3 regions of the Colwellia sp. BRX8-5 genome follow, and region 3 is predicted to be linked to each of the others. Evidence: predicted binding sites of a transcription regulator. Region 3 holds the regulator's gene; each other region holds the start of a gene.
The links. Region 3 encodes MetJ, which represses methionine synthesis genes. Its sites were predicted from a motif close to TAGACGTCTAGACGTCTA; they were not measured.

Region 1 (3,291 bases), on a different contig from region 3:
ATTACCGGGGCTGTATTCGGTTTTGTTACACGTTCAAATGATAGCTCGTTAATGTGGCAATAAAAAAAACGAGACTTATTAAGTCTCGTTTTTTATTGTTTACGCTAAATACTCAGAAAAACTAATGAAGAATACGTGCGCGTATTGTGCCGTCAATTTGTTTTAATTCACGTAATGCTAGTACACTATCTTGTGCTTCGATATCAATAACTACATAACCAATTTGATCGTCTGTTTGTAAGTACTGTGCTGCAATATTAATATTATGCTTAGCAAATGCTTGGTTAATTTGAGTTAACACACCCGGTTGATTGCGGTGTATATGTAATAAGCGGCTTGTTCCCGTATGACCAGGCAAAGAAACTTCAGGGAAGTTTACTGCCGAAAGTGTTGAGCCGTTATCAGAGTATTTTGCCATTTTACTGGCAACTTCTAAGCCGATATTCGACTGGGCTTCTTTGGTACTACCACCAATATGTGGCGTCAAAATAACGTTGTCGAACGCGCGTAATGGTGAAATAAACTCTTCATCATTACCTTTAGGTTCAACAGGGAAAACATCGATTGCTGCGCCAGCGACTTTTTTACTTTTAAGCGCTTCTGCTAATGCATCAATATCAACGACAGTGCCACGAGAAGCATTAATAAAAATAACACCATCTTTCATGAGTGCAAATTCTTTTGCTGCCATCATGTTTTGAGTTTGAACCGTTTCAGGTACGTGTAAGCTAACTACATCAGCTTCTTTTAATAAAACTTTTAAACTTGATGCTTGGCTCGCATTACCTAACGGAAGTTTGGTTTCGATATCATAAAAGCGTACTCGCATACCTAAAGTTTCAGCTAAAATGCCTAATTGCATGCCAATATGGCCGTAACCAATAATACCTAAGGTTTTGCCACGAGCTTCTACCGAGCCAGCCGCAGATTTATTCCATTCACCGCGATGAGCTTTAGCGCTTTTTTCAGGAATCCCACGTAATAATAATAAGGTTTCACCTAATACTAGTTCGGCAACCGAGCGTGTATTTGAAAACGGAGCATTAAAGACTGGAATGCCACGTTTTTGTGCCGCCTTAATTTCAACTTGGTTAGTACCAATACAGAAACAACCAATAGCCGCGAGTTTTTTAGCATGGCTTAGTACATGGTCAGTTAACTGAGTACGAGAACGAATACCAATAAAGTGAACATTAGCAATTTTTTTGATCAAATCTTCTTCAGCAAGCGATGTACTAATACATTCAATATTGCTGTAGCCTTTCATTTTTAACTCTTCAACAGCGCTCGGGTGGACACCTTCAAGTAATAAAATCTTAATTTTTTCTTTTGCTAATGAATTATTGCTCATTTTCTAATATCTCATGTAGGACTATAGTGGTCATTGCCTTAACCAAATATAAAGTGTTTAGATGGCTAGATTTCTAAACTAGCATATAGTGTATAAACTCTAAAGATTTATTTTATGAGTTTTGCGCCATCTTGAGTGCCTAAAATTAAAACATCAGCGCCACGTAGTGCAAATAAACCATTAGTAACAACACCTACAATGGCATTAATATCGCTTTCAAGTTTTTTAGGATCAAGTATCTCTAAGTTATGCACATCTAGAATCACACAACCGTTATCGGTAATTACGCCTTGGCGATAAACCGGGTCACCACCTAACTTAACAAGTTCGCGCGCTACATAGCTTCGTGCCATAGGAATAACTTCTACCGGTAAAGGAAATTTTCCTAGCATTTTTACTTGTTTACTTTCATCGGCAATACAGACAAATGTTTTTGCTACAGCCGCGACAATTTTCTCTCGGGTTAGTGCAGCACCACCACCTTTTATCATCGACAGATATTCAGTAATTTCATCAGCGCCATCAACATAAACATCAACGCTACCGACATTATTCAATTCAAACACTTCGATACCATGGGCTTTCAATCTTTGAGTCGACGCTTCAGAGCTAGAAACAGCACCTTCAATATCGTCTTTGATTGTTGCTAGGGCGTCAATAAAATGGTTAACAGTAGACCCGGTGCCTACGCCAACAATGGTATCGTTTTTAATAAATTCGAGTGCTTTAAAGGCTGCTGCCTTCTTCATTTCATCTTGTGTCATGTGAATCCTAATTAGCGAGGGGAAATTAGGTAGAAGTATATCAGCAGATGATTAAATATCGAAGTTATAGCTGGTGGTAGGAGTGATAATTTTAGGCAGTGGAATATCCCAACTTTCAAAGGGGATCGTGGTAACTTTTTGGCAATCGTGAGCTAAGCCAACTGGTAAGGGTTTAGCGTGTTTGTTTTGTTGATATTGAGCATGCCAAGCCGAAAGTGTTCGGTCATAAAAGCCACCCCCCATGCCTAAGCGATTACCATATCGGTCAAAGGCGACTAAGGGAGTAAAAATAATATCAAGCTGAGCGACCGTTATTATATCTTGCACGTTAAGCTTAGGCTCTAAAATACCATATTTGTTTTTGACGAGAATAGACGTCTCAGCATATTTTAAAAAGAGTAAGTTATTCTTACTAAAAGGATGTATTACCGGTAAATATACGGTGATGTTATTTTGCCAGCACCAATCAATAAAAGGCTGAGTATTTAACTCGCCATCATTGGCTAAATAAATCGCGATGTGTTGAACGCCTTTGACTACTTGTTCTTTAATGAGTCTTTTAGATAATAAAAGTGATTGTTCCGCTTGCTGGTCAGCGTTTAATAAACTGCGTTGATAGCGAATTTCTTTGCGAAGCACATCTCTTGTTTTCATGATATTTAACCCCTTATAAAATAAGCCTAACAACAACAAGTAAGTTACAGTAAAAATTAGCTATAAAAAAGCCAACAATAAATGTTGGCTTTTCAAAATCACTTTAACGATGAACGATAGTTAACTAAGCGTTAGTCGTTGCCGTTGAACCATTTGCGTTAGTCGTAGATGCTTCTGAATCATCAGGCAAATTTTCCCAAAATCTAGATTTGAAACCAACCAACAAAATGATTAAACCAATACCAATGCTAAATAAGCTAATTTGAATATAAAGCGAAGGTATTTGCGCGACGTTATTTGGATCGTAATTACCGGCTAATAAACCAGAAATTATATTACCTATTGAATAAGTTAAAACAAATACGCCCATCATTTGTCCTGCAAAGCGTTTAGGTGATAATTTACTTACCGCACTAAGTGCAACAGGGCTTAAACAAAGCTCACCAACTGTATGTAGGAAGTAAGTTGCTACTAACCAGTAAGGGGCAACTTTCATTCCTGAAGCAGCGTATTGTGCAGCAA
Region 2 (3,291 bases), on a different contig from region 3:
CAGAGTGGTCCTTGATGGTATTGATTTACTAAAAAACGCGACTTATAACTTTCCAAGTTTTTCCCTTGATTTTGTTGCCAATGCCTTATTAGGTAAAGGGAAGAAGGTTGATGATGTTGACAATAGAATGCAAGAGATTAACGACAACTTTACCAATGACAAGCTAGCTTTAGCCGCTTATAACCTTGAAGATTGCCATTTAGTTACCCTGATCTTTGAACAATCTCTATTACTAGAATTCACGCGTTTGCGCGCCAAACTAACTGGTTTATCTATAGACCGTATTGGCGGCTCTGTGGCAGCGTTTACCAATTTATATTTACCTAAATTACACCGTAGTGGTTATATTGCGCCCAATATGGGCGATGGCTTGCAAGGGCTAATTTCTCCTGGTGGTTATGTGATGGACTCTATTCCGGGTTTATATAAAAATGTTTTAGTACTTGATTTTAAAAGTCTTTACCCCTCTATTATTCGAAGTTTTAATATTGATCCTATGGGCCTAATTGAAGGTTTACAATCACCTGAAACTAGTATCAAAGGTTTTGATGGTGCTTATTTCTCTAGAGATAAGCATTTTTTACCTGAAATTATTAATGAGTTGTGGTTAGAGCGTGATATCGCTAAAAAAGATAAAAATGCGGCATTGTCGCAAGCGATAAAAATTATTATGAATTCGTTTTACGGGGTCTTAGGCTCTACGGGATGTCGATTTTTTGATCCACGTTTATCGGGCTCAATCACTAAACGAAGCCATGAATTATTAATCACCACTAAAATGTGGCTAGAAGATGATGGTTATCAAGTTATTTATGGTGATACCGATTCTATTTTTGTCAGTGTTGACGATGATTTTAGTCACCAGCAATGTCAAAAGCTGGGTAAAACCTTACAAGATAAAATTAATCTTAGGTGGCAAGCAACGCTTAAAAAAGAATTTGCGATAGAAAGCCAACTTGAAATTGAGTTTGAAACACATTTTAGCCAATTTTTGATGCCAACCATCAGAGGGCAAGATGTCGGTACTAAGAAGCGTTATGCTGGCATTGTAGAAAAGAATGGCTCATCAGAATTGATTTTTAAAGGCTTAGAAAGCGTCCGCACCGATTGGACTGAACTGGCTAAAACTTTTCAACGAGAGTTGTATTTAAAAATATTTAATGGCGAACCTTTTGCTGACTATGTACGCAATATTGTTACTCAAACATCAGCAGGGCAATTAGATCATTTACTGGTGTATCGTAAACGCATTCGTAGGCAGTTAGATCATTACGTTAAAAACGTGCCTCCACATGTGAAAGCGGCACGTTTAGCCGATGATATAAACAAGATAAATAAGCAACCGCTAAAATATCAGCAACGTGGTTGGATAGAGTACTTGATCACGACTTCTGGACCGCAAGCAAAAGGTTATGTTAACGCGCCACTCGATTACCAGTTTTATATCGATCGGCAATTAGCGACCGTTGCTGATGCTATTTTACCTTTTGTCGGGAGTAGTTTCGAAAAATTAACCAGTGATCAAATGAACTTGTTTCAATAGCCTCTGCTGTTTTAATTAATATAAATAAATCGTGCATCATGCTTGGAAAGATCATAAGGTGACTTTATTGAGTTAGCTATTTAGATGGCTAAATGAATTTTATGTTTTAGGATGAAAGATCATGATCAACGATACCAAAATAGTCAATGCGGGACGAAAATCAAAATGGACACGTGGCGTTGTTAATCCCCCAGTAGAACGTGCATCAACCGTTGTTTTTAATACGGTTAAAGAAATGAATCACGCAACAGCAAATCGTGGTAATCAAGTACTTTTCTATGGCAGAAGAGGCACCTCAACGGCTTTTGCTTTCGCCGATGCTATGACTGATCTCGAAGGAGGCGCTGGTTGTGCCATTTATCCATCGGGTACTGCGGCGATCACTAATGCTATTCTTTCGTTTGTTAAAACCGGTGACCATATCCTTATGGTCGATACGGCTTATGAACCCACGCGTGATTTTTGCGATAAAATATTGGTCAATATTGGCGTTGAAACGACTTATTACGATCCAACTATTGGCCGAGATATAGCCAGACTTATTAAAGAAAACACCCGACTTATTTTCTTAGAGTCTCCTGGCTCTATTACCATGGAAGTTCAAGATGTTCCCGGTATAGCTGAAGTTGCTCACCAGCATGGCTGTATGGTTATGCTCGATAATACTTGGGCTGCAGGGGTTAATTTTCAACCTTTTGATTATGGTGTCGATATTTCGATTCAAGCAGCGACTAAATATATCGTTGGTCATTCAGATGTGATGTTAGGTACGGCAATAGCCACTGAAGAGTATTGGCCACAACTGCGTGAAAACAGTTATCTGATGGGGCAATGTACTTCACCCGATGATCTATATTTGGCAATGCGTGGCATTCGTACCTTAGGTGTGCGTTTAAAACAACATCAAATTAGTGCGCTAAAAGTGGCTAATTGGTTAGCAACACGCGAAGAAGTTGATGTTATTCTTCATCCTGCATTCGAATCGTGTCCGGGCCATGAATATTTTAAGCGTGACTTTACTGGTGCTAACGGTTTGTTTTCATTTGTGTTAACCCGCGGTGATAAGCAATCACTTAATGCCTTACTTGATGGTATGGAACATTTTAAAATGGGCTATTCGTGGGGCGGTTTTGAAAGTTTAATTTTGGGTAATACCAATGTTGGGCGTTTGCGAACAGCGACAAAGTGGAATTATGAATATCCATTAATTCGCCTGCATATAGGTTTAGAGGATGTTGATGACTTAATTGCCGACCTTGCTCGAGGCTTTGATAGATTGAACACTGCCTTAGAAAATAAATCTTAGACAGTATTTTATTAAAAAATAAAGCTTAGGCTTTACGCGTTAAAAGTTTGGAATTTACATGCTGCTATGCACAACACAAAGGTTAACCATTAGGCACCTGAATGAGCAGGACCATGAATTTGTTCTGCAATTATTGAATGATGATGCTTTTATTAAAAACATTGGTGATAAAGGGGTTAGAGAGACTAAAGATGCAATTGCCTACTTAGTTAATGGTCCACTAGCAAGCTATAGCGAACAGGGTTTTGGGTTAAATTTAGTCGCTTTGAAAAGTGATAATACACCGATTGGACTCTGTGGTTTGTTAAAGCGGACTGAATTGGAATTCCCTGACTTAGGTTATGCCTTGTTACCTGAATATTGTTCGCAAGGCTTTGCTCGAGAAGCCTCATTAGCCGTATTAAAAGTTGCTTATGACAATAATTATGCAGCAAATGTTGTC
Region 3 (3,291 bases):
ACGCGCATCAATAGCATAACTTGGACAAACTTTTTCACTTAACACCGCCGATAATAAACGCGCCGACCACAGCTCACCAAATGCCAACATATCTGCATGGTGTTGGCTTGGCTGATCAGACAACCAAGCCGTTAATTGTGTTATATCATCAGACAAAACCTTGATAAGGTCTGCTGCACTGCTAGGGTTCAATAACTCACCAATTAATGTGCTTTGTGATTTCTCTAGTGTTTCAATAGCCAAAAACAGCTCGTCACTTTTTTCAAGTGCGAGTTTATAAATATTGAATAAGTCATCCGTAGTGTTCCCATTTGCCGAAACAACAACTAAATCATTTAGTTGACAGTTTTGACGAATAATATCAACCACACGTTCAATACATTGGGTAGTTGCTAAGCTACTGCCACCAAATTTGTGTACATGAATAGCATGCTTCGCCAGTTGATTATTCCCTGATGATAATTGTTCTACTGTATTTGACTGTGTCATTTTCACTCATTAATTCTTCTACTAAAAATAGTCTACAACTTTAAATTTGGCTTGCCGATAAAGCTTGTTCTAAGTCATTAATAATATCACTAACATCTTCAATACCCACAGAAATTCGGATTAAAGATTGAGTAATACCCGCTGCAATTTGTGCTTCAATTTCCATACCTGCATGGGTCATCGTTGATGGATGACTGATTAAACTTTCAACGCCACCTAATGACTGTGCCAAGGTAAATAGTGATAAGTTGTCAAAGAGTACTTTAACCGCTTCAACACCACCTTTTATTTCGAAACTCATCATAGCGCCAAAATCTTTTTGCTGACGCTTAGCAATTTCGTGTCCCGGGTGATTTTTTAAACCAGGAAAGTATACCGCGTTAATTGCTCGATGATTTTCTAAGTATTTTGCAACAGCATTAGCATTTTCTTGATGCTGTTTCATGCGCAGTGGTAAGGTTTTTAAGCCACGTAATGCCAGATAACTGTCGAAAGGTGAACCCGTAATACCAATACAATTTGCCCACCACGCTAGCTCTTCACCCAGTTCTTTTTCTTTTGTTACTAACACCCCACCCACAACATCACTATGACCATTAATATATTTAGTTGTCGAGTGAAAAACAATATCAGCACCTAATAATAGCGGTTGCTGTAACAAGGGAGAAAGAAACGTATTATCTACTGCCACTAAAGCACCAACAGCATGACTGGCTTGAGTAACCTTTTTTATATCAACCAGCCGTAATAATGGGTTACTGGGTGACTCAATCAAAACTAATCTTGGCTTTTGTTCAAGCGCTTGCGCTAACGCTTGAACATCGTTTTGATCAACAACAAGCACATTAAATAAGCCACGTTTTGCTAGGTGGGTAAACAAGCGATAACTTCCACCATAGCAATCATGTGGAATAACAACCGTATCTTTTGTTGTCAGTAACTGACAAATTAAGTGCACCGCTGACATTCCTGTGCTGGTAACAATGCCTACAGCACCCTGCTCTAAATCAGCGATAGCTTGTGCAAACGTGCTTCGAGTGGGGTTGCCTGTTCTGGAATAATCAAATTGGCGCTTATTGTTGAAGCCTTTTAAAGCATAAGTACTCGATAAATGAATGGCAGGAACAACCGCACCGTGATGTTCATCACTATTAATGCCGGCTCTAACAGCTAATGTTGCTGGTTTTTTGCTTGTCATTTTTTGCTCCAATCGGGCAGTAAAATCAAATAGATGTTTGGACGTCTATAACTCTAAACGCTTTACTTTTGTCGGTCAAGAACTTTAGACTTCTAAACTTCTACACATTCGTTATTGACTCAACGCCAACAACCAGTAAAATCTAGCTTATAAAAAGTAATTTAGCTAAACAAAGGTAATTAAATGGCAAAGTGGAATGGCGATTATATAAAACCATACGCCGAACATGGTAAAAAAAGTGAGCAAGTTAAAAAAATCACGGTCTCAATCCCGTTGCGGGTACTGAAAGTGTTAACGGATGAACGTACTCGTCGGCAAGTTAACAACTTACGCCATGCAACTAACAGCGAATTGTTATGTGAAGCTTTTCTGCATGCTTTTACCGGACAGCCTCTTCCTGATGATGGCGATTTAACAAAAGACAATACAGAGATGCTACCTAAAAGTGTGCGCGAAGCCTTAATAGCAAAAGGTATTACCGACTTCAGTCAATTTGAAATTGAAGACGAGTAGCTTAGGGTTTTAATACACTTCCTTAAAAAGACGCTCTGGCGTCTTTTTTTATGCCCATACGGTAAGCATCTACAATAGCCAGTAACCAACAAGTTAATAGCGTATAGGTTAATGTACTCATTAAGATAGGGTCAACAATAATGGGATTTTTTGACATCTCAGCGATCAGTGCTTGGCTATTGAGCGCAACGTCACCTGATTTAACTTTATTAATAAGTGGCTGATATTGCCTCATCACTTCTTCAATATAAAAATATACCGTCACAGAGAAACTTAAAATAAATAACGTAGCCCGTAGATAAGCGTGACAAATTAGTTGGCCAATACCCGGGTAAACAAGTGCTGAGAGTAAAACGGCTTTCGTTGAAGTTTTCATTGTTATTCGTCCTACTCAATATTGTCATGCTTTGCCATCGGTGACATTGTCTAAATAGATGCTGTTACTAATGATTTATCTGGAACATAAATGACGTACAAAAGGTAATAATGCAGCGAAAGCAGCGATGCCTTGGAGCCACCATGACCATTCGTCCTAAATAACCTACTCTTTACCATCTCGGTAACTGCTGCTGCGTTACCCTACTTTCTACTTCCTGACCCCTGCGTACATGCAGTCACTGCACCGTGACCTACTATTTGTCATAAATAAAAAAAGGAGAGTCGAGCTCTCCTTTTACAGCGTTATTAATAAATACTACTGATTATTCCATATAGTTTTCAGGTAATTCTAGGGCTGCCACTCCAGACTCAACCGCCGCTTTAGCAACGGCAAGCGCTACTCGACCACACAAACGTGGATCCATCGGCTTAGGAATAATATACTCCTTACCAAAGGTCAAACTTTTCTCACCACTAGCATCTAACACTTCTTGCGAAACAGGTTCCTTTGCTAATTCACGAATTGCATGGACAGCGGCAATTTTCATCTCATCGTTAATCGTTCTAGCGCGAACATCTAAAGCGCCACGAAAAATAAAAGGAAAACATAACACATTATTGACCTGGTTAGGGTAATCAGAGCGACCTGTAGCAATAATAAGATCATCACGAACAGCAAGCGCTAATGAGGGTTTTATTTCAGGATCTGGGTT

Region 1: serA (phosphoglycerate dehydrogenase) is a predicted target of MetJ. The motif match lies at 1,410-1,427, and genes of this name have one in related genera.
Region 2: H4J62_RS12350 (cystathionine beta-lyase) is a predicted target of MetJ. The motif match lies at 1,617-1,634, and genes of this name have one in related genera.

What each region holds. Positions count from the first base shown of each region.
Region 1 covers NZ_JACGVR010000001.1:231,937-235,227, forward strand. Annotated here, with positions in the region: gene serA (phosphoglycerate dehydrogenase) at 122-1,351, opposite strand; gene rpiA (ribose-5-phosphate isomerase RpiA) at 1,459-2,115, opposite strand; gene H4J62_RS01000 (5-formyltetrahydrofolate cyclo-ligase) at 2,167-2,769, opposite strand; gene H4J62_RS01005 (peptide MFS transporter) at 2,894-3,291, opposite strand, start outside.
Region 2 covers NZ_JACGVR010000017.1:25,879-29,169, reverse strand. Annotated here, with positions in the region: gene H4J62_RS12355 (DNA polymerase II) at 1-1,543, shown strand, start outside; gene H4J62_RS12350 (cystathionine beta-lyase) at 1,665-2,849, shown strand; gene H4J62_RS12345 (GNAT family N-acetyltransferase) at 2,908-3,291, shown strand, end outside.
Region 3 covers NZ_JACGVR010000032.1:1,489-4,779, reverse strand. Annotated here, with positions in the region: gene metL (bifunctional aspartate kinase/homoserine dehydrogenase II) at 1-489, opposite strand, end outside; gene metB (cystathionine gamma-synthase) at 530-1,687, opposite strand; gene metJ (met regulon transcriptional regulator MetJ) at 1,871-2,200, shown strand; gene H4J62_RS16315 (hypothetical protein) at 2,223-2,576, opposite strand; gene H4J62_RS16310 (malic enzyme-like NAD(P)-binding protein) at 2,902-3,291, opposite strand, start outside.